Regions from separate parts of the Frateuria sp. GZRR33 genome, predicted to be linked through region 3. Evidence: predicted binding sites of a transcription regulator. Region 3 holds the regulator's gene; each other region holds the start of a gene.
What was found. The regulator FliA, encoded in region 3, starts transcription of late flagellar genes. The targets are predictions, from matches to a motif close to TAAAGTTTNNCNNNCNNNGGCCGATAA.

Region 1 (9,669 bases), on a different contig from region 3:
GATCGCGTACGAGAGATCGCGCGTCCATACGTAGGGCCACTTCTCGCCCGTCTCGAAACACAGGCAGGGGATCGGCTGGCCGTGGTCGAACGCGCCGTCGCGGATGGCTCCCACCGAGTCCCGCTTGAGGTCGTCCTGCGCCATCGCGTAGAGGCCGTCGAACAGCGGGCTGGCGGTAGCGGCCTCGAACGGTGGCGTGGGAATGACGCGCTTGCCGGTCGGCCATTGGAGCAGATAGCCGTCGTTGGGTTCGCGCTGCATCGATACGTGGACGCCATGCCAGTCCAGGCCTTCGCGCCAAGGCTTTTCGGAAAGGTTCGGGCCGGTCGCCATCGAGGCCATCAGCAAAAGGCTCAGCATGGGTGTAGGAGGCTCCCTGCAGGCATGGACGTGCGTGGGCCACTTCCCGTGGGAAGCGTGCCGCGGTGACGGGGCCGTGCGGGCGCGGCCCCGGTAGCGATATTCGGCTTACTTCACCACGTCAAGCGTGACGGTCTGGCCCTTGCCGGCGGCCACGCGTACCCAGGTCACCGGGCCGAAACGGTCTTCCCCGACGGCCCAGCCGTCGTCGTCCGAGGCGCGCAGGGCATCGGCGCTGGCGAAGGCTTCCAGCACACGGCCGTTGCTGCGAACCGCGCGCGCGGGCTTGCCGTGGAACTTCAGCAACCAGGACTTCAGCGCCGGCTGGTAGCTGCCCTGGGGTGCGGCGATGGCGAAGGCCACGCTGTCCCCGTGGGCTTCCAGCCGCATGGACTGCAGGAAGTATTCGCCCTGCTCGTAGCCGTAGGTCTTGCCGTCGTCGTCGTAATAGTCGAAACCGGTTGCGTGGTCGGCCGGGAACAGCTCGACCGCCAGCTCGCTGAGCGGATGCTGCCCGACGTAATCCATCACCGGCGCGACCGGGATGATGGCGCCTTCGCGGATGTACAGCGGGATGTCGCTCCAGTGCGTGGCATCGGCTACGTGCTCGATGGTCTGGCCGCCGGCGTAGTGCCTGCCACTGAACCAGTCGATCCACTCGCCCGCGGGCAGGTAGACCGGCTTGGCCGTCTGGCCCTGCTCGACCACCGGCGAAACCAGCAGGCTGTCGCCGAACAGCCAGGCATCGATGTCGTTGCGCAGGTTGGCGTCATTCGGCCAGTCGAACAGCAGCGGACGGACCAGGCCGACGCCGGTCGCCCGACGCTTGTGCTCGTAGCTGTAGATGTAGGGAATCAGCGACTGGCGCAGGCGGATCGCGGCGCTGGCGGCCTTTTCGGCATCCGTACCGTACACCCACGGCTGGCGGTGCTGGCCCAGTTCGCCATGGACACGGAACACCGGCGTGAACGCGCCGAACTGGATCCAGCGTGCATAGTTCTCCGGCGTCGGGGTGCCGCCTTTGAAGCCGCCACCGTCCATGCCCCACTGCATGGCACCCACGTTGATCGCGCTCAGCATGCGCTGGCGCTGGCCGGCCATGGAAGCGAAGCCGGTGCGGATGTCGCCGGACCAGATGCCGTAGGCGTAGCGCTGCGCACCCAGGTAGAAGTTGCGGTTGAGCGACCACACGCGCTGGTCGGAGATAGCGCGCTGGCCGTCGTAGAGCGCCCGCTGCATGTCCATGTGCTGCAGGTCGACGGCGACGTCGTCGGCCTCGTCGTTCCACCAGCCCACGATGCCGGTTTCAAACGAGTGCTGGAGCGCGGCATTGAAGAACCACTCGCGCGCGGCCGGATCGGCGAAGTCGAGCTCGCGCACGGTCTTGCCGGAGAAGTAGTCCGGCGCCGGGTCGCTCTGCGCCAGCCAGTAGCCGTGTTCGGTGGCCTCGCGGCCCTCGACCGTGTCAACGTGAATGCGTGGCTTCATGATGCCGGTCAGGTGTACGCCCTGGGCGTCGAGCAGGGCCTTGAGCTTGCCGCTGTCGCCGTCGGGAAACTTGTGTTCGTTCCAGCGGAACTCGCCGTAGTTGTCCTCGCCCCAGGCCTTCCAGTCGAAGTCGAGGGTGAAGTTGTCCAGCGGGATGTGGCGCTCGCGGTAGCCGTGGACGATGTCCAGCAGTTCCTTCTCGTCGATGCCCCACTGGCTGTTGGTAAAGCCCATCGCCCACTTCGGGAACAGCGGACTGCGGCCGCTGACCTGCGCCAGCGCACCGAAGATCGCGTGCGGGTTGCCGAGGAAGACGTAATAGTCCAGGCCGCCGTCGAACATGCGCGCGTCGATGCGCGTGTCGCCCAGCGCGATCTGGCCGCCGACGCCGTCGATCAGTACGCCGTAGCCCGCGGTGGTCCAGACGAACGGTGCGCCGGCGTGGCCCTGCTCACCGGCGGTGACCGGACGGTAGCCGTCGCGCAGCAGGCCGGCGGTGGCCGGCTCGGTGGCGTCGAAGCCGCCGATGCCGTACATCGGCTCGCCCTTGGCGTGGATCAGGCTCAGGCGGCCGTGGGCCAGCGAGGGCAGCGCGAACTGGCGCAGCAACGGCGCCTGACCCGGCACGCCGATGCGCAGCTCGCCGTGTTCCTTGTCCCACACGGCTTCCAGCTGCGCGGAGTGCAGCCGGGCGCCGTTCGTGTCGTGGGATACGTCGGCGCCGGGCCGGCTCGTTGCCTGCAGGGCCGGATCGATCACGATCGTCGGCGCCGCCGCGTGGCCGGCCTTGCGGAACTGCACGTGCAGCGTGGCGGGCGCCGTCAGTTCGACACGAACCGTATCGGCACCCAGCGGGATATCGAAGCCCGGCGCCGCCGGCGTGATGGAAGCGGGGCTGGCCAGCGCAGCGTGCGCCCGGGCCTGGGAAAGCGATGCAGCAGCGGAAGAGGGGGACACCAGCGATACTCCGACAACGAACAACGTGATCGGCCCCATCGACGCGCGCTTGAGCTTTGTGAAGAGCGCGTGCAGGCGACCGGAACCGGACCCATAGTAGGGGCCAGTGCGCGCATCGCGACACCCGTATGCATACGTATTCATTCTTGACATGGCGCGGTTTTCCGATGGTGCAGCGCACGATCCAGACGTGCGCGGGGCGGACAGAAAAACGGACTCATCCGTACCGCGCGCCGCAGGGTTTTCACCCTCCGTAGACGCCCGGAGCAGCGGCACGGACACGGACCTCACTGGAGCACCACCGAGGCGTAGGCGGGCAATCGCAACGTGCCGGCATCGATGCGCGCATCGGCCACGCTGGCCAGGCGCACCCGGCTGAAGTGCGCGAGCGTACCGGCAAGTTTCAGTGTCTGCGGCCGGTGCGAAAGGTTGTGCACGACCAGCACGTCGTCGCCGGCGCCGGCCAGTTCCCAGGTGGCGAGGGAGGGACTGGGGACGACCGGAACGCTCAGCGACCCCTTGCGCAGTACGGGCAGCTCGCGGCGCCAGCCGATCAGCGTGCGGTACCAGGCCAGCAGCGAGTTCGCATCGTCCTGCTGTGCATCCACCGAGACGTCGGCGCCGTCACCGGCGGTGAACCGCTTCCAGCGGCTCTGGCCCGCGCCGCCCGGATCGCGGTGCCAGCGCATCGGTTCGCGCAGGTCGGGATCGGGCTTGCGTCCACGCATGCCCAGTTCCTCGCCGTAATAGATGAAGGGTTCGCCGGGCAAGGTGAGCAGCATCGCGGCGGCCATGCGCATGTGCTGCGCGTTGCCCTCGAGCTGACTCATCACCCGTTCCTGGTCGTGGTTGGAAAGGAACGGTGCATCCCGGCCGGCAGGTATCGACACCGCGATGTGCCGGAGCAGGGCGCCCAGCGCTCCCGCGCGTTCATTGCGCGCGCTGGCGACGAGCTGGCTGGCCAGCGGGAAATCGAACACCGCATCCAGCGGGCCGAACCATGGAGCGAGCTCCCTGGGTTCCTCGCGCGTGACCTCGCCGATCAGGTACACATCCGGGTCCGCCTGCTTCATGGCGCGGTGGAAGGACGACCACCATGCCAGGTTCTCGCGCAGGACGGCCGGATCGTTCTTCTGCGAGGCGAAGTCGTAGTAGACGTGCTGTGCCGCGTCCAGGCGAAAACCGTCCGCGCCCTGCGCGAGCCAGTATCGGCCCACGTCGTCGATCGCCTCGCGCACGGCCGGCGTGTCGAAGTCCAGATCGGGCATCGCGCCGGTGAAGGTGCCCAGGTAATGCTGCTTGCCCAGGGCGTGCCAGGCCGGCCCGCCGGTGGCGCTGGTCGCCTGCAGCGCGGCGCGCGGCCCGGCCCAGGTGTACCAGGCGTGGTGCGGATCGGCCGGATCCCGGGCGGCGAGGAACCACGGGTGCTGGTCGCTGGTGTGGTTGACCACCAGGTCCAAGATCACGCGGATGCCTCGCGCATGGGCCGCATCGACCAATCGATGGAAGTCGGCGAGCGTCCCGTACTGGGGATTGATCGCGCGGTAATCGGTGACGTCGTAGCCGTGATAACTGGGCGAGGAATGGATCGGCATCAGCCAGATGCCGTCGACGCCAAGCGACTTCAGGTAGTCCAGCTTGCTGGTCACGCCGCCCAGATCGCCGATTCCGTCGCCATCGCTGTCGTACCAGGCACGCACGAAGATCTCGTACCACACGCCCGAGCCCCTGGACCGGTCCGGGGGCTGGCCGGTCGAGGCGGGCGGCAAAGGCGTCGCTCCGGTGTCCACCGGGTGAGCCGCCGGCAAAGACGCGCAGCCGGCCAGGCATAAAGCGCAAGCAAGCAGCGAAATGAGCGGGGTGCGTCGGATCGGCATGAAGCTCCTGCTGGTGGCGGCACCGGGGCGGTCTGACCATACGACCGGCACCACCCCGGACCTCGCACTCACGGACGATAGGCGCGTGCCTGCGGCAAACCCGTGTAGCGGACTGCCCCAAAAAAAGACCTGCCGGCGAACCGGCAGGTTTGGGGAGGTGCAGCTATCGACTTCAGAACTTGTACGTCACGCCGAGCTGGTACGTCCGGCCCCACTCGATGTATTCGAGCGGGCGGTCCTTGGTACCCGCGTAAGTCCGGTACGGCGCGTTGGTCAGGTTGCTCGCCTGCAGCTGCACGCTGAAGCCCTCGAGCTTGCTGCCTTCGGCGAACGTGTAGTCGACCTGGGCGTCGAAGATGTTCTCGCCGACGACGTAACGCAGCGTGCGGTTGCCGTTGAAGTTGCCGATCTCGCCGATGAAGTCCGAGCGCTTGCGTTCGCTGATGCGCGCACCGAACCCGTTCTTCTCGTAGTAGGCCGTCAGGTTGTAGACCCGCTTGGACAGGCCAGGCAGGTCGATCGGGCCGCTACCGACGCTGGTGGCGTTCTCCGGCGAGCGGATCGAGATGTTGCTCTTGTTGAAGCTGGCGCTGGCGAGGATGCCGAAGCCGTCGAGCGCGGGCGTGATGACATTCAACGGGACCGAGGCGGAAAGCTCCAGGCCCTTGAGCGTGCCGCCCTTGCCGTTTTCCGGCGCGGTGAAGGTGCCGGTCGTCAGCGCGGGCGGCGAACCGGCCGGCGGGACGTAGCCTGCCACCAGCGAGGAGTAGTCGTAGCCGTCGCGCGTCTGGGTATAGATGTAGCTGGTCAGCTGCTTGTAGAAGAACGCGGCAGCCACGTAGCCGGTCGTGCCGAAGTAGCGCTCCCACGACAGGTCGAAGGCGTTGGCGCGCCACGGGTCCAGTCGCGGATTGCCGCCGCTTGCGCCCGGCTTGCCGGTGGCCGTGTCGATGCCGAAGTCGAGCGAGGCGCGCATGTCGTCCATGCGCGGGCGGGCGACCTGCTTGGCCAGCGCCACACGCAGCATCTGGTTGTCGGTCAGGGAGAAGGCCAGGTTCAGGCTGGGCAGGACGTCGGTATAGGTCTTGCCGCCGGACACCGGCTGGATCTGGCTGCCGACCGGCTGCGTGCCGTTGAACACGCGCGAGGTCGAGGACTGGTCGGCGCGCTGGACCTGCACGCCCACGTTGCCGCGGACGGGAACGCCCCACACCGTGTCGATGTCCGCCATCGCGTAGGCGGTGGTGATCTTCTCGTTCAGCGTCCACGCCTTGGAGATGAGATAGGACTGGTCTTCGTTCGGCTCGAAGGTCATGTAGCGGGCCACCGCACCCGGTACGTTCCACGCCGGGATGAGGCCGACGCCGGCAAAGCCCAGGTCGACCAGGCCGTACTGCAGGTCACTGGCGATGGGGGTGTCGCCCTGCGCGCCGACGTTGATGTTGCCTTCGGGCTGGTGCTTGCTCTTGTTGCGGTCGGCGTAATTGACGCCCACCTCGATGTCCGGCAACACCGACGCCACGCTGTCCGGCAGCGGAATCGTCGCACCGACGCGGGCGCTCTTCAGCTCGTCGGTGACGCGCGGAGTCTTGCCGTAGCCGGAGCCGTAGATGGTGTTGCGCAGGTAGAGCTGGCTCGGATCGGAGTAGTCCAGCGACGGGTCGAGCTGCGAGAAGTCGTCGCCGTGGTAGCTCAGGTGCAGCGTGTCCAGCTGCGGCGCCGGCACCAGCTGGGTGTTGTTCTCCAGGTTCACCTCGTTGCGCTTGGCCTTGGAGTAGCTCAGGTCGGCGACCAGGGTCACGTCGCCCACGTTGAACAGGTTGTTCCAGCCGGCCGCGTTGATGGTGTCGTGGCGTTCGTTGTACATGCCGCGCACCAGCGGGTACAGGTTGGCCGCCGTGCCCCCGGTGAAGGTGCCGTTGCCGTTGACCTGCGGATCGGTGACCTGGATGCGCCCGTAGCCGCCGTTGTAGTCGCCCAGGTTCACCTCGAACTGGTTCGCGGTGTCCTTCTGGGTCGCCTTGGTATGGAACAGGTCCAGCGTGCTGGTCCAGGTGTCGTTGGGCTGCCACTGCACGGTGGCCATCATGCCGTCGCGCTTGGTGTAGCCGGTGCGCCGGAGTGCCTTGATGCCTTCGGAGTACCACGTGCCGGCCGCCACGCCCGGCCGCCAGTCTTCGCCGACTTGCTCCCACGGCTCGTACAGGCCGACCTGGTTCTCCTGGGTCGGGGTCTTCGAATGCGCGAAGCCCAGCGCGATGCCCAGGCGGTGGTCCATGAACTGGCCGATGTAACTGGCGTTGATGCGGTTGCCGAAGGCGCTCTCGCCGCCCGCCGCGCCCAGCGAATTGTGCTGGCCGCGCACGCCCAGCACGGTGACGCTCTTGTCGTAGTCCAGGGGACGCGCGGTATGCATGTCCAGCGTGCCGGACAGGCCCTGGCCGATCAGGCTGGCTTTGGGCGTCTTGTAGACGGTCACGCCACTGATCAGCTCGGACGGGTACTGGTCGAACTCGACGCTGCGGTTGTCGCCCGTGCTGACCATCTCGTGGCCATTGAGCAGGGTGGTCGCAAAGTCCGGCGACAGGCCGCGCACGCTGATGACCTGGGCACGACCGGCTACGCGCTGTGCCGAGATGCCCGGCAGGCGGGCGATCGATTCGGCGATGCTGACGTCGGGCAGCTTGCCGATGTCCTCGGCCGAGATCGCCTCGACGATTTCGTCGGAGTTCTGCTTGGCCGACACGGCCGTCTGGATACTCTGGGCGAAGCCGCTGACCTGGATCACGCCCAGCGTCACCGCATCCTGCTTTTTCTTCGAATCGTTCTTCTGCGCGCCCGGGTTCGCCGTGTCGCTTTGCGAGGGCGACGCCTGGTCCGCCGACTGGGCAGCTGCGGCGGCGCTCGCCGCCATCAGCAAGCTCGAAGCCAATGCAGCGCTGAGCAGATTGCGCTTGAAATTCAACATGAAGCTCTCCCCGTGAAAATCGTTTTGACACCCCTGGGAGCTTGTTCACCCCACCAGGCAGGCCTGGCTTGGGTGCTACTCCCTTCGGGGCCGGATGTTAGTCCCGGGTTATGGCCCCAAGCGCAAAGATGCATACGTATTCATGGGTGGCTGCAGCGGCCGTGGCGAACCGGCGGTTTCGGGCGAACCTGGTGGTGCGATGCGCAAGAGGAAGGCGACCATCGCAGTACCAGGCGCATGGTTGCTTGTCCCAATGCATTGGTGCGCCGCGGAACTCGAGGGGCACGCATGCCGGTTCCCGAGCCGGCGTAGCCGTCCAGCGGCTCCGGTTGTCGGGGCTTTTTCCGCACATCCGGAGGCCTGTTTATTGCGATGCAATATCGCTGGAACACCGTCCTGGCGGAGTCCAGCGCGAATGGTCCGCGAACTGATGACGCAATGCATCAACCGTCTTGCCGTCGCCGCGCCGAGCGATCTCATGAATACGTATGCAGGGCGGGCCGATACCGTGCGGCTCGCCTTTAAGCTGCCGGCCACCGTCAGCGCGTCCAGTACGCGCGGTGCCCCAGTGAGCGCGGAATCCAAGTCATGCAGATGCAACAGTGGTGGCGCGGCGCCGTCACCTACCAGATCTACCCGCGCAGCTTCCTGGACACCAACGGCGACGGCGTGGGCGACCTGCCGGGGATCATCCAAAAGCTCGATTACGTGGCGAGCCTCGGTGTCGACGCGATCTGGATATCGCCCTTCTTCAAGTCGCCGATGGCCGACTACGGCTACGACATCGCCGATTACTGCGACGTCGATCCGATGTTCGGCACGCTGGAGGACTTCGACCGTCTGCTGGCCAAGGCGCACGGCCTGGGCATCCGCGTGATGATCGACCAGGTGCTGAGCCACACTTCGGTCGACCACGCCTGGTTCCAGGAAAGCCGGTCCAGTCGCGACAACCCCAAGGCCGACTGGTATGTGTGGGCCGATGCGAACGAAGACGGCACGCCGCCGAACAACTGGCTGTCTATCTTCGGTGGCGGCGCCTGGCAATGGGAGCCGCGGCGCGGCCAGTACTTCCTGCACAACTTCCTGGCATCGCAGCCGGACCTCAACTTCCACAACCCGGACGTGCGCGCGGCGATCCTCGACTGCGTGCGCTTCTGGCTGGAGCGCGGTGTGGACGGCCTGCGGCTGGACGCGATCAACTTCTGCTTCCATGACGCGCAACTGCGCGACAACCCGCCCAAGCCCAAGGAACATCGGGTCGGGCGAGGCTTCAGTCCGGACAACCCGTACGCCTTCCAGTACCACTGGTACAACAACACGCAGCCGGAGAACCTTGCCTTCCTGGCCGAGTTGCGCGCGCTGCTCGACCGCTACCCCGGGACGGTGGCGCTGGGCGAGATTTCCTCCGAGGACTCGCTGGCGACGATGGCCGAGTACACCGAAGCGGGCCGCCTGCACATGGGCTACAGCTTCGAACTGCTCACCGACGATTTCAGCGCCGCCCACATCCGCGGCACGGTGCAGCAGCTGGAGGCGCAGATGCGCGAAGGCTGGCCGTGCTGGGCGATCTCCAACCACGACGTCGAGCGCGTGCTCAGCCGCTGGGGGAGGACGCGGCCGACCGCCGCGCTCGCCAATCTCTTCACGGCTCTGGTCTGTTCGTTGCGCGGGTCGGTATGCATCTACCAGGGCGAGGAACTGGCCCTGACCGAAGCGAGCGTGCCTTTCGAATCGCTGAAAGACCCCTACGGCATCGCTTTCTGGCCGCAGTTCAAGGGACGCGACGGCTGTCGTACGCCGATGCCCTGGAACGACCAGGCGCATGCCGGTTTCACCGATGGCGAGCCGTGGCTGCCGGTGCCGGAGGAGCATCGCGCGCTGGCCGTGGCGCAGCAGGAGGACGACCCGGCGTCCGCGCTGCACGGTTTCCGCCGGGTCCTGCGTTGGCGGCGGGAACAGCCCGCGCTGCGCTGGGGCGACATTCTTTTCCTCGACGCGCCCGAACCGTTGCTCGCCTTC
Region 2 (9,669 bases), on a different contig from region 3:
CACCTTCTCGATGCCTTCGCCGACGGCCAGGCGCACGACCTGCTGCACGTCCGCGCCTTCCTTCTTCAGCGCGTCGCCCACGGTCATGTTGGTGTCCAGCACGTAGGCCTGGCCCAGCAGGGTCACTTCCGAGACGATCTTGTTGATCTTGCCGGAGATGATCTTCTCCAGGATCTCGGCCGGCTTGGCCTTGTCCTTGTCCGACATCTGGCTCAGCGCGATTTCTTTTTCCTTGGCGATGAAATCGGCCGGGACGTCATCGGCGCGCACGTACGGCGGGTTCATCGCCGCCACGTGCATCGCCACGCCCTTGGCCAGCTCCTCGGAGCCGCCCTTGATCGCCACCAGCACGCCGATGCGGACGCCGTGGACGTAGCTGCCGATCTTGCCGTCGGTGGTCTCGACGCGCGCCATGCGGCGCACTTCGATCTTCTCGCCGATGGTCGCGACCAGGCCCTTGGCGGCCTCTTCCACGCTGCCGGCACCCGGGTAGGCAGCACCGTTCAGCGCGGCCACGTCGGCGGCGCCGGACTTCAGCGCGACGTCGGCGACGGTGTCACTGAACTTCACGAAGTCGGGGTTCTTGGTGACGAAGTCGGTCTCGCAGTTGACCTCGACCAGCACGGCCTTGCCGTTGTCCTGGGCAGTGACCACGCGGCCTTCGGCGGCGACGCGGCTGGCCTTCTTGTCGGCCTTGGCCAGGCCCGACTTGCGCAGCCATTCCATGGCGACGTCGATGTCACCGTTGTTTTCGACCAGCGCCTTCTTGCATTCCATCATGCCGGCGCCGGAGCGCTCGCGCAGCTCCTTGACCAGTTGTGCGGAGATATTGCTCATCTTGAATCCTCGAATCTTGGTGTGCCGTGGCGGCCGGGCCGCCACGGCAGCGTGAAAGGCTTACTCGACGGTTTCGGTCGATTCGCGACCGCCACGGCCGCGGCCGCCGTCGCGACGCGGCGCGCCGGCGCCCTTCTTGGCCGGGCCACGGTTGTCGCGCTCGCGACGGGCCGGGGCGGCCTTGCGCTCGTCCTTGGCGACCGGGTTGCCTTCTTCGTCCAGCTCGACGAACTCGTTGGCGTCGCCGTGGGCGGCGTCCGGGGCGGCAGCCTTGCCTTCCAGGATCGCGTCGGCGGCGGCACGGGCGTACAGCTGGATCGCGCGGATCGCGTCGTCGTTGCCCGGGATGGCGTAGTCCACCAGTTCCGGGTTGTAGTTGGTGTCAACGACGGCGATCACCGGGATGCCGAGCTTCTTCGCTTCCTGCACGGCGATGTCCTCGTGGCCGATGTCGACCACGAACAGCGCGTCGGGGAGGCGGTTCATGTTCTTGATGCCGCCGAGCGAATTCTCGAGCTTGTCGCGCTCGCGGCGCAGCGAGAGCACTTCGTGCTTGACCAGCTTGTCGAAGGTGCCGTCGGTCTCGGCCGCTTCCAGCTCCTTCAGGCGGGCCACCGACTGCTTGACGGTGCGGAAGTTGGTCAGCATGCCACCCAGCCAGCGGGCGGTGACGAACGGCATGCCGGCGCGGGCGGCCTCTTCGGCCAGCGGCTCGCGGGCCGAGCGCTTGGTGCCGACGAACAGGATGGTGCCGCGCTTCTGCGCCAGGCCCGACAGGAAGTTCATCGCGTCGGTGAACAGCGGCAGGGTCTTCTCGAGGTTGATGATGTGGATCTTGCCGCGCGCGCCGAAGATGTACGGGGCCATCTTCGGGTTCCAGTAGCGGGTCTGGTGACCGAAATGCACGCCAGCTTCAAGCATCTGGCGCATGGTGACTTGTGCCATGGTGGTGTTCTCGATTGTTGGGCCGCCAAGCAAGCGACCCGGGGGTTGGGACCTCCACGCATCCCCGGCTTCGACCACGGCCGCCTTGAAAGACGGGCCGCGGCACCCCGAAGACGGTGCCGATACGTGTGTGGCGTTGGTTGGGCTTGGCACCGCGTGGGCGCTACAATCCCGTTTCGTCTTGCGCCGTGGACCTTCTCGTAAGGACTTCAACGGCTTGCAAAACCGTGCAATTGTAGCCGGTGCGCCGGCTTCGCGGCAAGCAGCCGGCCCCCGGCGCTGCCGCCCCCTCCAAAGCGGATTCCATGGCCATTACCCTCAAATCTCCCCAGGATCTCGAAGGCATGCGCGTCGCCGGCAAGCTGGCGGCCGAAGTGCTGGCGCTGCTCAAGGAGCACGTCAAGCCAGGCGTCACCACCGAGGACCTGGACCGGATCGCCTACGAGCACATCGTCAACGTGCAGAAGGCGGTGCCGGCCAACGTGGGCTACAACGGCTTTCCCAAGACGCTGTGCACCTCGGTCAACCACGTGATCTGCCACGGCATCCCGACGCCGGGCAAGGTCCTGAAGGACGGCGACATCATCAATCTGGACGTCACCGTCATCAAGGACGGCTGGCACGGCGATACCAGCCGCATGTACTTCGTCGGCACGCCGTCGGTATTGGCAAAGCGTCTGGTCGAGACCACCCACGAAGCGATGATGCGGGGCATCGAGCAGGTGCGCCCCGGTGCCCACCTGGGCGACATCGGCCACGCGATCCAGAAGCACGCCGAGGCGGCCGGTTTCTCGGTGGTGCGCGAATACTGCGGGCACGGCATCGGCAAGGTCTACCACGACGAGCCGCAGGTGCTGCACTACGGCAAGCCCGACACCGGCGTGGAGCTGAAGAAGGGTATGACCTTCACCGTCGAGCCGATGATCAACGCCGGCAAGCCGCAGACCCGGCAGCTGCCGGACGGCTGGACGGTGGTCACCAAGGACCACTCGCTCTCCGCACAGTGGGAGCACACCGTGGCGGTGACCGACGACGGCTTCGAGATCCTGACGCCGTGGCCGGATGCCTGAGGCAAGGCGGCCCCCATCCGCCTGTCTGCGCCTTCCCCCGTGAACGGGGCAAGGCTCGATAGGTGGGTGTGCGGCAGGTGGGGCCTCGCCTCGCCCGCACAGCAAGGCCCGATAGCCCGGTGCGCGTCACGTGATCCTTCCCTCGCCCGCGGGGGAAGGTGCCCGAAGGGCGGATGGGGGAAGCCTCGCGACCATGCCTCATCCACCGCTGGCCGTTAAGCTTCCCGGGTGACCATTCCACCCACCCTTCCTGCACTTCCCCGCCTACCCCCGGCCGTGCCGCGCTCGGGCGTCTCGGTGGAAGCCCGTCGCGCCCTGCGCCAGCTGCTTGAAGACGTCGACCGCGCGCTGACCGCCGCCTTCCGCGACGGTGTCGACGCCGGCGCGCTCGCCCGGCGCCGCGGCGAGGCGGTCGCGCGCGTGGTCGCCCACGTCTGGACCGCCTGCCTGGGCGAGGTCGACGGCGCGGCGCTGTTCGCCGTCGGCGGCTTCGGCCGCGGCCTCTTGTTCCCCCATTCGGACGTCGACCTGCTGGCGCTCGTGCGGGAGGCGCAACCGGCCCGCCTGCGCGCGCTGGAGCAATGCTTCGCCACGCTGTGGGACGTCGGCCTGAAGGTCGGCCACGCCGTGCGCGATCCGCTGCAGTGCCGCGCGCTCGCCGCGCAGGAAGCCAGCGTGTTCACCAGCCTGCTCGACGCGCGCCGGCTGGCCGGCGACCCGGCGATGGACGCCGAGCTGCAGGCGATCGTGGACGACCCGGCGCTGTGGCCACCGTCCGCCTATCTCGCCGTGCGCCTGGCCGAGCGCGACGCACGCCACGCGCGCTACGACGACACCGCCTACAACCTCGAACCCAACATCAAGGAAGGCCCCGGCGGCCTGCGCACGCTCGATGCGCTGCGCTGGCTCGGCAAGCGCCTGGCGCATGCCGACGGTTTCGAGGCGATGGTCGGCGAGGGCCTGCTCGATCCTGCCGAGTGCGCCACCCTGGAGCAGTCCGAAGCGACCCTGCGCCGCTACCGCTACGCGCTGCACCTGGAAGCCGGACGCGCCGAGGAGCGGCTGCTGTTCGACTACCAGCGTGCGCTCGCCGCGCGACTGGGCTTCGTCGACGAGCACGCCACCAACCTGGGCGTGGAGCAGTTCATGCAGGGCTACTACCGCGCCGCGAGCCAGATCGAACGGCTGGGCGTGCAGATCGTCGAACGCTTCGAGGAAATGCTCGAACCGGCCGAGACGGCGGCGCCGGTGGGCGAGGACTTTCTGCGCTACGGCTCGAGGCTGGCCGCGCGCGACCCGGACGTGTTCCTGCGCCGCCCCGCTGCGCTGGTGGAGGCCTTCTTCGCGCGCCTGGACGAGCCCGGCATCGTCGGCTTCACCGCCGACACCATGCGGCGCATCCATCAGGCCACTGCGCAGCTCGACGGCGCGCTGGCCGATGATAGGGAGGTACTTGCCGCGTTCCTGCGCCTGCTGCGCCAGGGCGCCCGCTCGGTGGACGCCTTGTGGCGGATGAACCGCCACGGCCTGCTCGCCGCGATCCTGCCCGCGTTCGGCCGCGTGTTCGGGCGCATGCAGTACGACCTGTTCCACGTCTACACGGTCGACGAACACACGCTGCGCGTGCTGCACAATGTCGCGCGTTTTGCCGACCCGGCCGCGCAGGCCGAATTCCCGCTCGCGCGGGAGATCTGGCCGACGTTGCCCACGCCCGAGGTGCTGCTGCTCGCGGCGCTGTTCCACGACATCGCCAAAGGCCGCGGCGGCGACCATTCGCTGTTGGGCGAGGAGGAGGCGCGGGCGTTCTGCACGAAGCTCGGGCTGCCGCCCAACGACGTCGAGCGCGTGGCCTGGCTGGTGCGCCACCACCTGCTGATGAGCGTCACCGCGCAGCGCCAGGACATCACCGACCCGGACGTGGTCGCGCGCTTTGCGCAGGTAGTGGAAAACCGCGAACAGCTCGGCCAGCTCTACCTGCTCACCATCGCCGACATCATCGGCACCAGCCCCAGGCTGTGGAACGGCTGGAAGGACCGCCTGCTGGCCGACCTCTACAGCGCCACGCGTTACGCCCTGCGCAGCGACGTGGAACTGCCCCGCGACGCCGCCACCCGCGTGCGCGAATGCCAGGAGTACGCGCTGCCGTTGCTGCAGGCGGACGGCTTCGACACGGCCACCGTCGGGCGCGTGTGGGCCGGCTTCCCGCAGGCGAGCTTCCTGCGCCACCGGCCCGAGCAGATCGCCTGGCAGACCGCCGCGATCCTGCGAGCCGACGGCGTGCTGCCGCTGATCGCGGTGCATCCGCTGTCGGTGCGCGGCACCACCGAACTGTTCGTCTACACCCCCGACCGCGACGGCCTGTTCGCCACCGTGACCGCGATGCTCGATCGCCTGCGCCTGTCGGTGCTGGAGGCGCGCGTGCTGGTTTCGCCGAACGGCATGGCGCAGGACACATTCCTGCTGCTGGACACCGACACGGAGCAACCGGCCACCCCGGCGCGCGCCGACGAACTCCAGCAGCGCCTGGCTCGCGCGCTGGCGCAGACCGTGCCGGTACACCCGGCGCGACGCAGTGCCTCGCGCCAGCTCAAGCATTTCCAGATGACGCCGCGGATCGGCTTCCATGCCGCCGGCGGCCGCACCCAGCTGGCGCTGGTGTGCACGGACCGCCCCGGCCTGCTGGCTGCGGTGGCGCAGGCGATGGTCGAGGCGCAAGTGCGCGTACACGACGCGCGCATCGCCACCTTCGGTGAGCGCGTGGAGGATTTCTTCCAGCTCACCGACCGTCATGACGCACCGCTGGACGACGCGCAGCAGGAGCAGTTGCGCCGGGCCTTGCTGGCGCGCCTGGGGCAGGGCGGCTGAGAAGCCCCTGCAGGAGCAAACCCGTGCGCGACCGCGACGGTCACGCCACTGCGTCGGCACCCCACAGCGCTTGCATGTCCACCTCGATATCCAGCGCGGCCAGATCGACCACCTCGCTGACGTGGTGCGCTTCCACGTCACCGCGGCGGCGGATCGGGGAGCCCACGCGCAGGCCGTCGTGAGTGGTGAGCGAGGCGACCACCGGCTGGTGGCCGACCGGTCCGCGCTGGGTGACCACCGCGATCGAACCGTTGCGCAGGCGCACGCCGGTGCCGGGCGGGTAGATGCCCAGCGTCTTGATGAACATCCGCGCCAGCCGCTCGTCCAGCGCGGCGCCCTCGTTGAGGAACAGCCAGCGCAAGGCGAGCGTGGGTTGCAGCGGCGGCCGGTAGTCGCGTCCGGAGACCCGCGCGCAATAGACATCCGCCAGCGCCAGCAGGCGCGCGGGCCGGCCGATCTCCTCGCCCATCTTGCCGCCCGGGTAGCCGCTGCCGTCGGCGCGCTCGTGGTGGTCGCGCACGGCGTTGAGCCACGCGGCGCTGGTGATGCCGTGGTCGCGCAGTCGGGCCACCCCGAGCCGGCAGTGTGCGCGCACCGCCAGGTGTTGTTCGTCCGAAAGCGGCCCCTCCAGCGCGACCAGTTGCTCATGCAGTTCGAACATGCCGATGTTCATGGTCAGCGCGGCGGACACGGTCGCCGCCAGTTCGACCGGTTCCAGCGCCATGGCGGTACCGGTCAGCTGGCAGGCGATCGCGGCGTTGACGGCATGGCGCGAGCCATAGGGCCCCTCGGGACACAGCAGGATGCTGGCCAGCGCCACGTCCGGGTTCCGGCGGCAAGCCTCGCGCACCCGCTCGGCGATCTCGGCCAGCGTGCCGGGGAAGTCCGTCGGCGAGGGGTCGGCCAGCAGCGCCTGCAGTTGTTCGCGCGCCTGGAGCACCAGCGCCAGCGGCGAAGGCGGGGGCGGCAGGAAGGGGCCGCGGCATTCTTCTTCCGACCCGTAGAACAGGCCTTGCTCGAGCAGCTTCTCCAGCTGTGCCTCGGTGCCGATCACCTGGCCCAGGGGCATCAGCAGTTTGCCCCGGGCGTCGTAGGCATTGAATCGCAGGGGCTGGCCGACCGTGATCTCGGCCGGGTCGATCGGACGCCGTGGCATGGCTCTGTTTCTCCGTCTCCCGCGTTCGCGTGAGCCGCGGGGAGCGAATGGGAATCGGCAACACCGGCACAAACTTGAGTTAGGCGGGGTGTGCGGCGGTGGCTCTCCGTATACTGGGGCGCTTCCCGAACCCCCTTGCTGCGAGCCGCCATGCCTGCCATCGAGACCCTGATCGACGACGCCTTCGAGCGCCGTAGCGAACTCACCCAGAGCGAGATCGAAACCCACCTGCGTCCGGCGCTTGGGCAGGTGATGGAGCTGCTCGAACAGGGCGAGCAGCGCGTGGCCGAGCCGGACGGGCACGGCGGCTGGACCGTCAACCAGTGGCTCAAGAAGGCTGTGCTGCTGTATTTCCGGATCAACGGCAACCGGGTGGTCGACGGTGGCGCCGCGCTGGCCTTCGACAAGGTGCCGCTGCGCTTCGGCCATGGCAACGACGCGGAGCTCGAGAGCCTGGGGGCGCGCATCGTGCCGGGCGCGCTGGTGCGCCGGGGCGCGCACGTCGCCAGGGATGCGGTATTGATGCCTAGCTACGTCAACATCGGCGCCTACGTCGGCGCCGGCAGCATGGTCGATACCTGGGCGACGGTCGGCTCCTGCGCGCAGATCGGCGCGCGCGTGCATCTGTCCGGCGGCGTGGGCATCGGCGGCGTACTCGAGCCGCTGCAGGCGAACCCGACCATCATCGAAGACGACTGCTTCATCGGTGCGCGCTCCGAAGTGGTCGAGGGCGTGGTGGTGGAGAAGGGCAGCGTCATCGGCATGGGTGTGTTCCTGGGCCAGTCCACCCGTATCTACAACCGCGCCACCGGCGAGGTCAGCTACGGCCGCATCCCGGCCGGCAGCGTGGTGGTCGCCGGCAGCCTGCCGGCGAAGGACGGCAGCCACAGCCTGTACGCCGCGGTGATCGTCAAGCAGGTCGACGAGAAGACGCGCGCCAAGACCGGCATCAACGAGCTGCTGAGGAGCGCGCAATGACCGTCACGCTGTACGGCCTGCCGAACTGCGATACCTGCAAGAAGGCGCGCAACTGGCTCGCCCGTTTCGAGGTGCCGCACGCGTTCGTCGACTACCGCGCCAATCCCGTGCCGGCGGCGACGCTCAAGGCCTGGGCGCAACAGCTGGGAGGCTGGGAGAAACTGGTCAACAAGTCCTCCACCACCTGGCGCAACCTGCTGCCGCAGCGCAAGAACCCCGGTTCCGATCCGGAGTGGACGCTGCTGCTGAAGGAATACCCGGCACTGGTGCGCCGGCCGGTGGTGGTGCAGGACGACGGGGCGGTGAGCGTCGGTTTTACCGACAACGGGTTCAAGAAGCTGTTCGGCAAATAAAGTTCCCGCGTCGGGAGTCTTCCTGTAGGAGCGCACTTGTGCGCGACCGCCATGCACCCGGTCGCGCACAAGTGCGCTCCTACAGGGATTTCGTAAGCAGGTGGGAGTTTCGCTTGAGCGACGTACTGGACTTGACCCGTGACCTGATCGGCCGCCGCTCGGTGACCCCCGAGGATGCCGGCTGCCAGGCGCTGATCGCTGGACGGCTCGCACGGGCGGGCTTTGCCATCGAGCACCTGCGCCATGGCGAGGTCGGCAACCTGTGGGCGACGCACGGCGGCGAAGGTCCCACGCTGGTCTTCCTGGGCCATACCGACGTGGTGCCCAGCGGTCCGGAGAACGCGTGGCAGAGCCCGCCGTTCGAGCCGGTCGTGCGCGATGGCCGCCTTTACGGCCGGGGGGCCGCCGACATGAAGGGTTCGGTCGCCGCGATGGTGCTGGCGCTCGAGCAATTCGTGACGACGCGCCCGCAACACGCCGGCCGCGTCGCGTTGCTGCTGACCAGCGACGAGGAAGGTCCGACCAACCTCGATGGCGTGCGTCGCGTAGCCGAGACGTTCCGCGCGCGTGGCGAGCGGCTGGACTGGTGCGTGGTCGGCGAGCCTTCGTCGAAGGAGCGGCTGGGTGACCTGATCCGCGTCGGCCGCCGCGGCTCGCTTTCTGGCACGCTCAGCGTGCGTGGCGTGCAGGGCCACGTGGCCTATCCGGAAAAGGCGAGGAACCCGATCCACGCCTTCGCCCCGGCGCTGGCCGAACTGGTGGCTACCCGCTGGGACGAGGGCAACGCGGACTTCCCGCCGACCTCGTTCCAGATCTCCAACCTCAACGCCGGTACGGGCGCCACCAACGTGATTCCCGGCGCGCTCGTCGCGCAGATCAACTTCCGCTACTCGACCGCCAGCGGTGCCGCTGAACTGCGCGCGCGCACTCAGGCCATCCTCGAGCGCCACGGCCTGGACTGGCAGCTGGACTGGAATCTTTCCGGCGAGCCGTTCCTGAGCGCCGCGGGTGGCCGCCTGCGCGAAACCGTGCTCGGCGTGTGCCGCGAGCTATGCGGCATGGAGCCGGAGCAGAGCACTGGCGGCGGGACGTCCGACGGGCGTTTCATCGCGCCACTGGGCGCCGAGGTGGTGGAGCTGGGACCGGTCAACGCGACCATCCACAAGGTGGACGAGTGCGTGGCGGTAGCCGACCTGGAGCGGTTGCCGGGGCTATACCAGGCGATCTGCGAAAGGTTGCTGGGCTAAGGCGCAAGAGCGCCCCCATCCGCCTGCCGGCACCTTCCCCCGCATTCGCAGGGGAAGGCTCGATGGGTGGTTTTGCGCTGCCGATCCGCAGTCGCGGGGGAAGACGCTGCCGATCCTTCCCCCGCGACTGCGGGGGAAGGTTCCCGAAGGGCGGATGGGGGCGCCTTTGGCGGGGAGCCCTGCCCAACCCGCCGCCGTCACCCACACGCTCCGGCACG
Region 3 (9,669 bases):
GCACGGCGTCGGCCTGGTGCGAGAGCTGCGCCACACCGCTGGGAAACAGGATGTCGGTGCGGATCTCGATTTCCAGCCAGTTCGGCGTGCGCCGCACGACGACCTGCTGTTTGTCGATCAGCGGCTGCAGCGCCTTTTCCACTTCGTGCTGGATGCGCGTGAGGTTGGCCTGGCGCTGTGCCTCCTGCGCAGCCTGCACGTCGCGCATGGTCTCGTGCGGGGCGCGTTCGGCGACCATCCGCCGCGGCGCCGGGCGCAGCGGGATCGGCACCGCGACCGGCGCCACGGCGGCGCCGGGCTGGCTCTGCGGCGCGGCGATGGCCGGGTCGACGTTGTGCGGCTTGGCGCTCTGCGGCGGCATCGGCGCGATCACATGGCTGGAGCCGTTGAACGCCTCGATGATCGACTCGGACATCACGCGGTACTTGCCCTCGTTGACGACCGAGACGGCGTACATCACCACGAAGAAGGCGAGCAGCAGCGTCATCAGGTCGGCATACGGGATCGCCCATGCCTCGTGGTTGACGTGGTCTTCGTGGTGCTTGCGTTTCATGGCCACAACTCCTCCCCCTGCTGGCAGGGGAAGGTTGGGAGGGGGTAGGTGGCACGGGCCGAAGAGCACCCTTCCCCAACCCTCCCCTGCACGCAGGGGAGGGAGACAAGGCGGCGCGGCGCCCGGCTCACGACAGATACCCCTGCAGCTTGGCCTCGATCTGCCGCGGGTTGTCCCCCTCGGCGATCGACACCAGCCCCTCGACCAGGATCTCGCGCATCTGCGTCTGCTTGCGCACCAGGCCCTTGAGCCGTGAGGACATCGGCAGCATCAGCAGGTTGGCCAGCGCCACGCCGTAGATCGTGGCGACAAACGCGGCGGCGATGCCGTGGCCGAGCTTGCTGGGGTCGGCAAGGTTCTGCATCACCGCCATCAGGCCCATGACGGCACCGATGATGCCCATGGTGGGCGAGTAGATGCCGGCGTTCTCGAACACCTTGGCGGCGACCAGTTCGTTGTGTTCGCGCGCCTCCATCTCGACCTCGAGCACGCCGCGGATCGCGTCAGGCTCGCCGCCGTCGACCAGCATCTGCAGGCCCTTGCGGACGAAGCCGTCGTGCTCCTCCTCGATCTGCGGTTCCAGGCCGAGCAGGCCCTGGCGGCGTGAAATCTCGCTCCAGCCGATGATCCGCGTGATGAGGTCGGACGGCTGGAATACCGGCGGCCGGTAGACCATCGGCAGCATGCCCAGCGCACGGCGCAGCACGCTGCCCGGCGTCTGCACCATCAGTGCGGCGATGGTGCCGGCGAAGACGATCACGAACGCTGCCGGGTTCACCAGGGCGCCGACTGTCGAGCCCTTCAGAATGGTGCCCACGATGATGACCAGGAAGGCCAGGATCGTGCCGACGAGGCTCACCAGGTCCATGTCAGCCCGCCGCCCTCAGTGACGGCAGCAGTTGCCCGCCGTCGTCGGCCAGGCCGGCCAGGTCGAGCACCAGCGCCAGCCGCCCATCGCCGGTGACGGTCGCGCCGGCGATGCCGGGCACGCCTTCGAACAGCGGCCCGAGCGGCTTGGCCATGACGTCCTCGCGGCCGAGCACTTCGTGCACCAGGCAGCCCATGCGCTGGTGGCCGATGTGCAGCACCACGACGTGGCGCGGCGCGGCACCCAGTACGCCGGCCCAGCCGGCCAGGTCGCCCAGCGGCAGTGCGCGGCCGCGGTGGTTGGCGACCAGGCGGCCGTCGAGCATGCGGTCCTGACCGGCGGTCAGCTCGAACACTTCCTCCACGTTGGAGAGCGGCAGCGCGAACAGGCGCGGGCCCACGCGCACCATCAGCACGCGCAGGATCGCGAGCGTCAGCGGCACGGTCAGTTCCAGTTCGCTGCCGTGGCCCAGCTTAGAGCGCACCTGCAGCGTGCCGCCCAGCTCCGCCACGCGGGTCTTGACCACATCCATGCCCACGCCGCGGCCGGAGATGTCGGAGATCTGCGCGGCGGTGGAAAAGCCGGGGCGGAAGATCAGCTCGTAGCACTCGTTCTCGGTCAGGCGCGCGGCCTGGGCCTCGTCGATGACGCCCTTCTCGACCGCCTTGCGCTTGAGCACCTCGGGATTCATGCCGCGGCCGTCGTCGCTCACCGCGATGACGATGCGCTCGCCGCGCTGGCTGGCGGACAGCCGCACGATGCCGCGGCGGGACTTGCCCACCCTGGTCCGCTCCTCGGGCATTTCCAGGCCGTGGTCGAGCGCGTTGCGCAGCAGGTGGATCAGCGGATCGGCGAGCGCCTCGACCAGGCTGCGGTCCAGGTCCGTGCCTTCGCCTTCGGTGACGAGGTCCACTTCCTTGCCCAGCTGGCGGGCGAGGTCGCGCACGATGCGCGGGAAGCGCTGGAACAGGCGGCCGACCGGCTGCATGCGCATCGCCAGCACGGCGCCCTGCATCTCGTCGGCGACACGATCGAGCTCGGCCGCGGCCTGCGCCAGCGTTTCGTCGCCGCTTTTCTGGGCCAGGCTCTGCAGGCGGTTGCGCACCAGCACCAGTTCGCCCGCGCGGTTGACCAGCGCGTCGAGCCGGCCGGTGTCCACGCGAACGCTGGTTTCGGCCGCCGCGGCGGCGCGGGCCGGGGCCGGGGCCGGGGCCGGCGCAGGCGCAGGCGCAGGCGCAGGGGCAGCAGGCACCGGCGCCGGCACGGCGCCAGGCGCACCGCCCTTGCCGTGCAGGTTGTCGAGCAAGGCCTCGAATTCGTCGTCGGCGATGCTGGTGCCGGGCGTCGGCGCGGCGCTGGCACCCGGCGCGGCAGTGCCGTGCAGGTTGTCCAGCAGCGCTTCGAACTCGTCATCATTGATGGTCGCGGGCGCAGGCGCGGCCGGCGGCACGGTGCCTGGCGCGGCGGTGCCATACAGGCTGTCGAGCAGGGCTTCGAATTCGCTGTCGTCGATGCTGCCGTCGGCCGGCGGCGCGGCGACCGGCGCGGCCACCGGCGGCGGAGCCGGTGCGGGCACCGCGGCGCCGGGCATCAACCGCTTGAGCAGCGCCGGCGGCGGCATCGCCATGGAGGCGCCGCTGCGCAACGCATCCATCATCGCGTTGAGCAGGTCGAGTGCTTCGAGCAGCGCATCCATCCGCGCCGAGTCCAGCACCAGCGCGCCGTTGCGGGCGACGTTGAGCAGGTCCTCGGCGTGGTGGCACAGCTGCACCATCGGATCGATGGCGAGGAAGCCCGCGCCACCCTTGACCGTGTGGAACGCGCGGAACACCGCGTTGAGCAACTCGGCGTCGCGGGGGTTGGCCTCCAGCTCGACCAGTTCTTCCGACAGGCGCTCGACCAGCTCCCCGGCCTCGACCAGGAAATCGTCGCGCAGTTCGGCGTCGAGCGAGGGGTCCATGCTCAGAACCCGAATTCGCTGAGCAGGCGGTCCGCCTCGTCCTGTCCGGAGATCTTCTCCACCACCGGCGGCGGTTCGCGACCGGAGAGCGCGCCGGTCAGGCGAACCAGTTCCAGCAGCGACGCCTCGACCGACTCGATGAAGTTGACCACCTTCTTGATGCGCTGGCCGGACAGGTCCTGCCAGGACTGCGCCATGACCATGTCGTTGAGGCCGTCGCGGCAGTTGCCGGCGAACGCGTTGGCCTGGCGGGCCAGGTCGGCGACCGGGTCGCACGGCGCGGCCGAAGCGAGCACCTGTTCGGCGCTCTGCGCCAGCGCGTCCGCTTCGGGGCTCATGCGCTCGGCGAAGTCGATGCTGCGATGGGCCGCCTGCGCGCTCATCTCCAGCACGTCGTTCAGGTGCTTGCGCACGTCGGCGACCTTGCCCGGCACGCCTTCCTGCGCCAGGTCGTTGCCGAGCCGGCTGACCGCGCCATGCAGGTCGCGCGCGAGCAGGCCCAGCGCACGGAACAGGTGCTGCTCGCGCTGGCGCACCAGCGCGTCGAGCGCCTGCTCGAAGGCGGCGCCGTCCTGGCTGTTGAGCAGGTCCTGCAGCTCGACCGGCAGCGCGCTCTCGTCGAAGGTGGAGAGGACGGCGCTCATGCGCTGGCCCCCGCGGCGGCGAGGCGCTCGAAGATCTTGGTGAGCTTCTCCTTGAGCGTGACCGCGTTGAACGGCTTGACGATGTAGCCGTTCACGCCCGCCTGGGCGGCGGCGATGATCTGGTCGCGGTTGTTCTCCGCGGTGACCATCAGCACCGGCAGGCCCTTGAGCGAGGGCTCGGCGCGGATCGCGCGCAGCAGGTCGATGCCGGTCATGTTGGGCATGTTCCAGTCGGTCACGACCATGTCGAACGGCTGGCTTTTCAGCATGGTCATCGCATTGTTGCCGTCGTCGGCTTCCTGGATCAGCGTGTTGGTGAAGCCCAGCTCCACCAGCAGGTTCCTGACGATGCGCCGCATGGTGGAGAAGTCGTCCACCACGAGGATTTTCATGTTCTTGTCCATTTTTTCCTCTGGAAAAAGGGGAATGGGGAATCGTTAATGGTCAATCGTCAGCGGGGCGAGGAGCGATCGGGTTGGGCACGGCGGCTTTTGCCTTTGCGATTGCCCATTTCCGATTCCCCATTCCCATCCCGCCAATCGCCCAGGCGCGCGCGCAACCGCACGATCGCCTGGCCATGGATCTGGCACACGCGCGACTCGGTCACGCCCAGCACGGCGCCGATTTCCTTCAGGTTCAATTCCTGCTCGTAGTACAGCGACATGACCAGTTGCTCGCGCTCGGGCAGGCCGGAGATGCCGTCGATCAGCGCCTGGCGCAGGCCTTCCTGTTCGATGCTCTCGGCCGGACCCAGGTTGCCCTGGTCGACCACGTCGAAGGCCGGCGCACCGTCGCCGTCGTCGGGCGCGGTCAGGCTGAGCAGGCGCGCGCTGGCGGCATCGGCGAGGATCTGGTGGTACTCCTCCGCGCTCACGCCCAGCCGCTTGATCACCTCGGCGTCCTCGGCGTCGGCGCCGGTCTCGATCTCGATCTGGCGCACCACCTCGGCCACTTCGCGCACCTTGCGATGCACCGAGCGCGGGGTCCAGTCGGTCTTGCGCAGCTCGTCCAGCATGGCGCCGCGGATGCGGATGCCGGCGTAGGTCTCGAAGCTCGCCGAGCGATCGGTCGCGTAGTGCCGCGCGGCCTCGAGCAGGCCGATCATGCCCGACTGGATCAGGTCGCCCACGTCCACGCTCGGCGGCAGGCGGCCCATCAGGTGATAGGCAATACGCCGCACCAGTGGCGCGTGCTGGCGCACCAACTCGTCTGCACTCTGTTTTTGCAGCTGGAGATATTCCGATGCCACGCTCATGTCACCACCCCGACGCCGTCACGGCCTGGCCACCGAAAAACGCGATGCGGTCCAGGCCCGCGCGCGCGGGTTCCTCCCAGTTATCGACCGCACCCGCCAATTGCTTGAATGCCTGCGACGAACGCGCCGCCGGCCACAGGTCCACCACCGCGCTCTGCCGGCGGATGGCCTGCTTGAGCCGCTCGTCCTGCGGCACGAAGCCGAAGAAATCCAGCACCACGTCCAGGAAGCGGTCGCTGACCTTGGCCAGCTTCTGGTGCAGCGCCCGGGCCTCGCCCAGGTTGCGCACCAGGTTGGCGACGAAGCGGAAGCGACGCACCCCGAAGTCGCGCGAAAGCACCTTGATCAGCGCGTAGGCGTCGGTGAGCGAAGCCGGTTCGTCGCAGACCACCAGCACCACGTCGTCGGTCGCGGCGGCGAACATCGCCACGTTGTCGGACAGGCCCGCGGCGGTGTCGACCAGCAGGTAGTCCGGCGGCCTGGGCAGCTCGTCGAACGCGCGGATCACCGCGGCATGCTCGCCGTTGCCCAGTTGCGCCAGGCGCCGCGCGCCGGATCCGCCGGGAATGACCTTCAGCCCGTGCGGCCCCTCCAGCACCAGCTCCTCGAGCGTGGCGGTACCGTCGAGCAGGTGGCCCAGGTGGCGCGAGGGCGCCAGGCCGAGCAGCACGTCGACGTTGGCCAGGCCCATGTCGGCGTCGAGCAACATCACGTCACGGCCGGCCATCGCCAGGCTCATGCCGAGGTTGACCGCCACGGTGGTCTTGCCGACGCCACCCTTGCCGCCGGCCACCGCGATCGCGCGGCAGCGGCGGCGCGGTGCGCCGGCGTTGGCCGCCTGGTGCGGCCGGTGCGGTGCGGGCGGCGCGCTGTCGCGCTCGCCCGTGATCGCGTTGAACATGTCTTTCAAGCCCCACGCCTGGTTCATTGCAAGGATTCCGCTCATGCCTGGGCCACCATCGTCCCGAAGCGCTCGGCCAGCACCGCCTCGTCGGCGGCCGGCGTGTTGCCCTTGAGCGCCTGCGCGGCGCGGCATACCAGCAGGCGTGCGTCGGCGGCGGCGATGTCCTCGGGCACGCGCTGGCCGTCGGTGGTGTAGTCCAGCGCCAGCCGGTGGCGGATCAGCACCGACAGTGCGCCGCCGAGGCTGGGCGCCTCGTCGAGTTTGGTCAGGATCGCCGCGTGCGGCTTGACCGGCAGGTACGCACGCACGGCGTCGTCCAGCGACTGCGCCTGCGCGTTGGCGGCCAGCACCAGGCAGGCGCGCAGCTCGCCGGCCTCGCGCAGCGCGTCGAGTTGTTCGGCCAGCCGCGGGTCGTTGCCGGCCAGGCCGGCGGTGTCGACCAGCACGGTGTGGCAGCCCTTCAGCAGTTCCAGCACCTGGCGCAGGCTCTGCGCGTCGTAGGCCGGATACACCCGCACGCCGAGCAGGCGACCGTAGTGCTCCAGCTGCGCGGCGGCGCCGATGCGGTAATGGTCGGTACTGACCAGCGCGACCTGCGAGGCGCCATGGCGCACCACCGCGCGGGCGGCCAGCTTCGCCAGCGTGGTGGTCTTGCCCACGCCGGTCGGGCCGACCAGCGCGGTAACGCCGGCCTCATCCGAGCGGCCGCGGCCGCTGACGGCGATGCCACGGCTCAACATGCCCAGCGGCAGGTAGCGCGCCTGTTCGGGCGTCATCTGCGGCGGCAGCTCGTCGGCCAGCGCGCGGGCGACGTCGGCGTCGATGCCGAGCCGGGTCAGCTCGCGCAGCACGCGGGTGTGCATCGGCTGGCGGCGTTCCATGTCGTTCCAGGCCAGGCTGGAGAGCTGCATCTCGAGCATCTCGCGCAGGCTGGACAGCTCGGCGCGCATGCGCACGGTGTCCTGCGCGGCGCGCTCGATAAGCGGGTGGACGACCGGCTCGGCCGGGATCTCCGGTGCTTGCTGCGGCTGCGGCGCCTGCGCCCTGGCCTGGACCAGGCCCTCGGCCTGGGCGCCGGTCGCGGCGCGCGGCGCGCGAGGTTCGGGCCGTGCCGTCTTGTGTGCTTCCCCGGACGCGACCGCCTGCGCGGGCCGCGGGGCAGCCTCGGCGGGCGACGGACGAGTGGCGGGCGCCAGCGTTTCGACGCGGGCCTCGCCCACCGGGGGCGGGGGCGGCGGCGGATTCGCCGCGGCGGCACGCGGCGGCAACGCCGGCGGCTCCACGGCCGGCGCAGGCGCCGCGCCATGGCGCGCGGCCTCGCGCACCAGCGCCTCGTCGTAATCGACGGCGGCAATGATCTCGATGCCCTCGTCAATCCTGCGCGTGGACAGGATCACCGCATCCGGGCCCTGCTCCTCGCGCACTTCGCGCATCGCCTGGCGCATGTCCGGCGCTACGAAACGTTTGATCTTCATTGCTTGCTCCGCAAGCGGGAATGGGGAATGGTCAATGGGGAATGGTTGAAGCGGTTCGCGCCAACCCATGGCGTGCGCGCTTTTGCGATTCCCGATTTGCTATTCACGATTCCCGGCTCCTCAACGTCCCAGCGCCTGGACCAGCCGCACCCTGCGGTTGTCCGGCACCTCGTTGTAAGCCAGTACGTGCAGGTTCTGTGCCACGTGGCGGGTGAAGCGGGCGAGCCACGGACGAAGCTGCGGCGCGACCAGCAGCACGGCCGCTTCGCCGCTCATTTCCTGGCGCCGCGCGGCGTCGGCGACGCTCTGCTGCAGGCGGTCGGCCAGGCCCGGTTCCACCGCCGCGCCGGCCACGCCGCCGCCGGAGAGCGAATTCATGAGGATCTGCTCGAGTTCCGGCGCCAGCGTGATGACCGGCACCTCGGTACCCAGGCCGGTGATCTCCTGCACGATCTGGCGGCCCAGCGCGACGCGCACGGCGGCGGTGAGCATGCCGGGATCCTGACTCTGGCCCGCGTGCTCCGCCAAGGTTTCGACGATCGTGCGCATGTTGCGAATCGGCACGCGCTCGGCCAGCAGGTTCTGCAGCACCTTGACCACCACGCCCAGCGCCATGCGCTTGGGCACCAGGTCCTCGACCAGCTTGGGCGCGGTCTGCGCCAGGCGGTCGAGCAGTTGCTGCACGTCCTGGTGGCTGATCAGTTCGTGCGCGTGGGTTTGCAGGATGTGCGACAGGTGCGTGGCCACCACGGTGGCCGGATCGACCACGGTGTAGCCCAGGCTCTGCGCCATCTCGCGCTGGCCCTGCTCTATCCATACGGCTTCCAGGCCAAACGCCGGGTCCTTGGTCTGGATGCCCTGCAGCGGCCCGTGCACGCGACCGGGATTGATCGCCAGCAGCCGCTCGTTGTGCACCTCGGCCTCGCCCATCGGCACGCCCATCAGGGTGACGCGGTAGGTATTGGGTCCCAGGTCCAGGTTGTCGCGGATGTGCACTGCCGGGACGAGGAAGCCGAATTCCTGCGACAGCTTGCGTCGGACGGACTTGATCCGGCCCATCAGCTCGCCGCCCTGGTGCGTGTCCACCAGCGGGATCAGCCGGTAGCCGACCTCCAGCCCCAGCGGATCGACGCTGGCCACGTCGTCCCAGTTGAGTTCCATGCGCTCGGCCGGGACGGCGGGCGTCGCGGCCGGCTCGGCGACCGCCTCGGCGAGCTTCTCCTTCGTCTCGCGCTCACGCTTGATCATCAGGTACGCCGCGCCGCCGCAGCAGCCGCCGAGCAGCAGGAAGGCGAGGTTCGGCATGCCCGGGATCAGGCCCATCACGCCCAGCACCGCGCCGGCCACCGCCAGCGCGCGCGGCTGGCCGAACACCTGGCCGATCACCTGCTTGCCCATGTCCTGCGACTTGGACACGCGGGTGACGATCACCGCCGTGGCGATCGAGAGCATCAGCGCGGGCACCTGCGCGACCAGGCCGTCGCCGATGGTGAGCAGGGTGTAGGTCTTGGCCGATTCGCCGGCGCCCAGGCCGTGCTGGAACATGCCGACGAAGAAGCCGCCAATGATGTTGATGAACAGGATCAGGATGCCGGCCGTGGCGTCGCCGCGGACGAACTTCGAGGCACCGTCCATCGAGCCGTAGAAGTCCGCTTCCTCGCGCACTTCCTGGCGGCGCTCGCGCGCCTGCTCCTGGGTCAAGAGGCCCGCGTTGAGATCGGCGTCGATCGCCATCTGCTTGCCGGGCATCGCGTCCAGGGTGAAGCGGGCGGTCACTTCCGACACGCGGGTGGCGCCCTTGGTGACCACCACGAAGTTGATGATGGTGAGGATCGCGAACACCACCAGGCCGACGGCGAAGTTGCCGCCGATCACGAACTCGCCGAACGCCTCGATCACCTTGCCGGCCGCCCCCGGACCGTCGTGGCCATGCAGCAGCACCACGCGGGTCGAGGCGATGTTCAGGGCGAGACGTAAAAGAGTCGCCATCAGCACGACCGTCGGAAAAGC

Region 1: ACFWZU_RS06695 (glycoside hydrolase family 31 protein) is a predicted target of FliA. The motif match lies at 2,832-2,858, and genes of this name have one in related genera.
Region 2: ACFWZU_RS01495 (HD-GYP domain-containing protein) is a predicted target of FliA. The motif match lies at 6,925-6,951, and genes of this name have one in related genera.

The regions. Positions count from the first base shown of each region.
Region 1 is NZ_JBHZGK010000004.1:167,297-176,965, forward strand. Features, by position in the region: gene ACFWZU_RS06690 (Six-hairpin glycosidase-like protein) at 1-360, opposite strand, end outside; gene ACFWZU_RS06695 (glycoside hydrolase family 31 protein) at 469-2,805, opposite strand; gene ACFWZU_RS06700 (alpha-amylase family glycosyl hydrolase) at 3,093-4,523, opposite strand; gene ACFWZU_RS06705 (TonB-dependent receptor) at 4,855-7,650, opposite strand; gene ACFWZU_RS06710 (alpha-glucosidase family protein) at 8,239-9,669, shown strand, end outside.
Region 2 is NZ_JBHZGK010000001.1:327,867-337,535, forward strand. Features, by position in the region: gene tsf (translation elongation factor Ts) at 1-837, opposite strand, end outside; gene rpsB (30S ribosomal protein S2) at 898-1,782, opposite strand; gene map (type I methionyl aminopeptidase) at 2,088-2,852, shown strand; gene glnD ([protein-PII] uridylyltransferase) at 3,150-5,717, shown strand; gene ACFWZU_RS01495 (HD-GYP domain-containing protein) at 5,758-6,873, opposite strand; gene dapD (2,3,4,5-tetrahydropyridine-2,6-dicarboxylate N-succinyltransferase) at 7,024-7,851, shown strand; gene ACFWZU_RS01505 (Spx/MgsR family RNA polymerase-binding regulatory protein) at 7,848-8,204, shown strand; gene dapE (succinyl-diaminopimelate desuccinylase) at 8,318-9,451, shown strand; gene ACFWZU_RS01515 (RNA polymerase sigma factor) at 9,649-9,669, opposite strand, start outside.
Region 3 is NZ_JBHZGK010000002.1:374,766-384,434, reverse strand. Features, by position in the region: gene motD (flagellar motor protein MotD) at 1-553, opposite strand, end outside; gene ACFWZU_RS04145 (flagellar motor protein) at 681-1,421, opposite strand; gene ACFWZU_RS04140 (chemotaxis protein CheA) at 1,423-3,381, opposite strand; gene ACFWZU_RS04135 (protein phosphatase CheZ) at 3,384-4,025, opposite strand; gene ACFWZU_RS04130 (chemotaxis response regulator CheY) at 4,022-4,429, opposite strand; gene ACFWZU_RS04125 (RNA polymerase sigma factor FliA) at 4,477-5,280, opposite strand; gene ACFWZU_RS04120 (MinD/ParA family protein) at 5,282-6,226, opposite strand; gene flhF (flagellar biosynthesis protein FlhF) at 6,223-7,659, opposite strand; gene flhA (flagellar biosynthesis protein FlhA) at 7,780-9,669, opposite strand, start outside.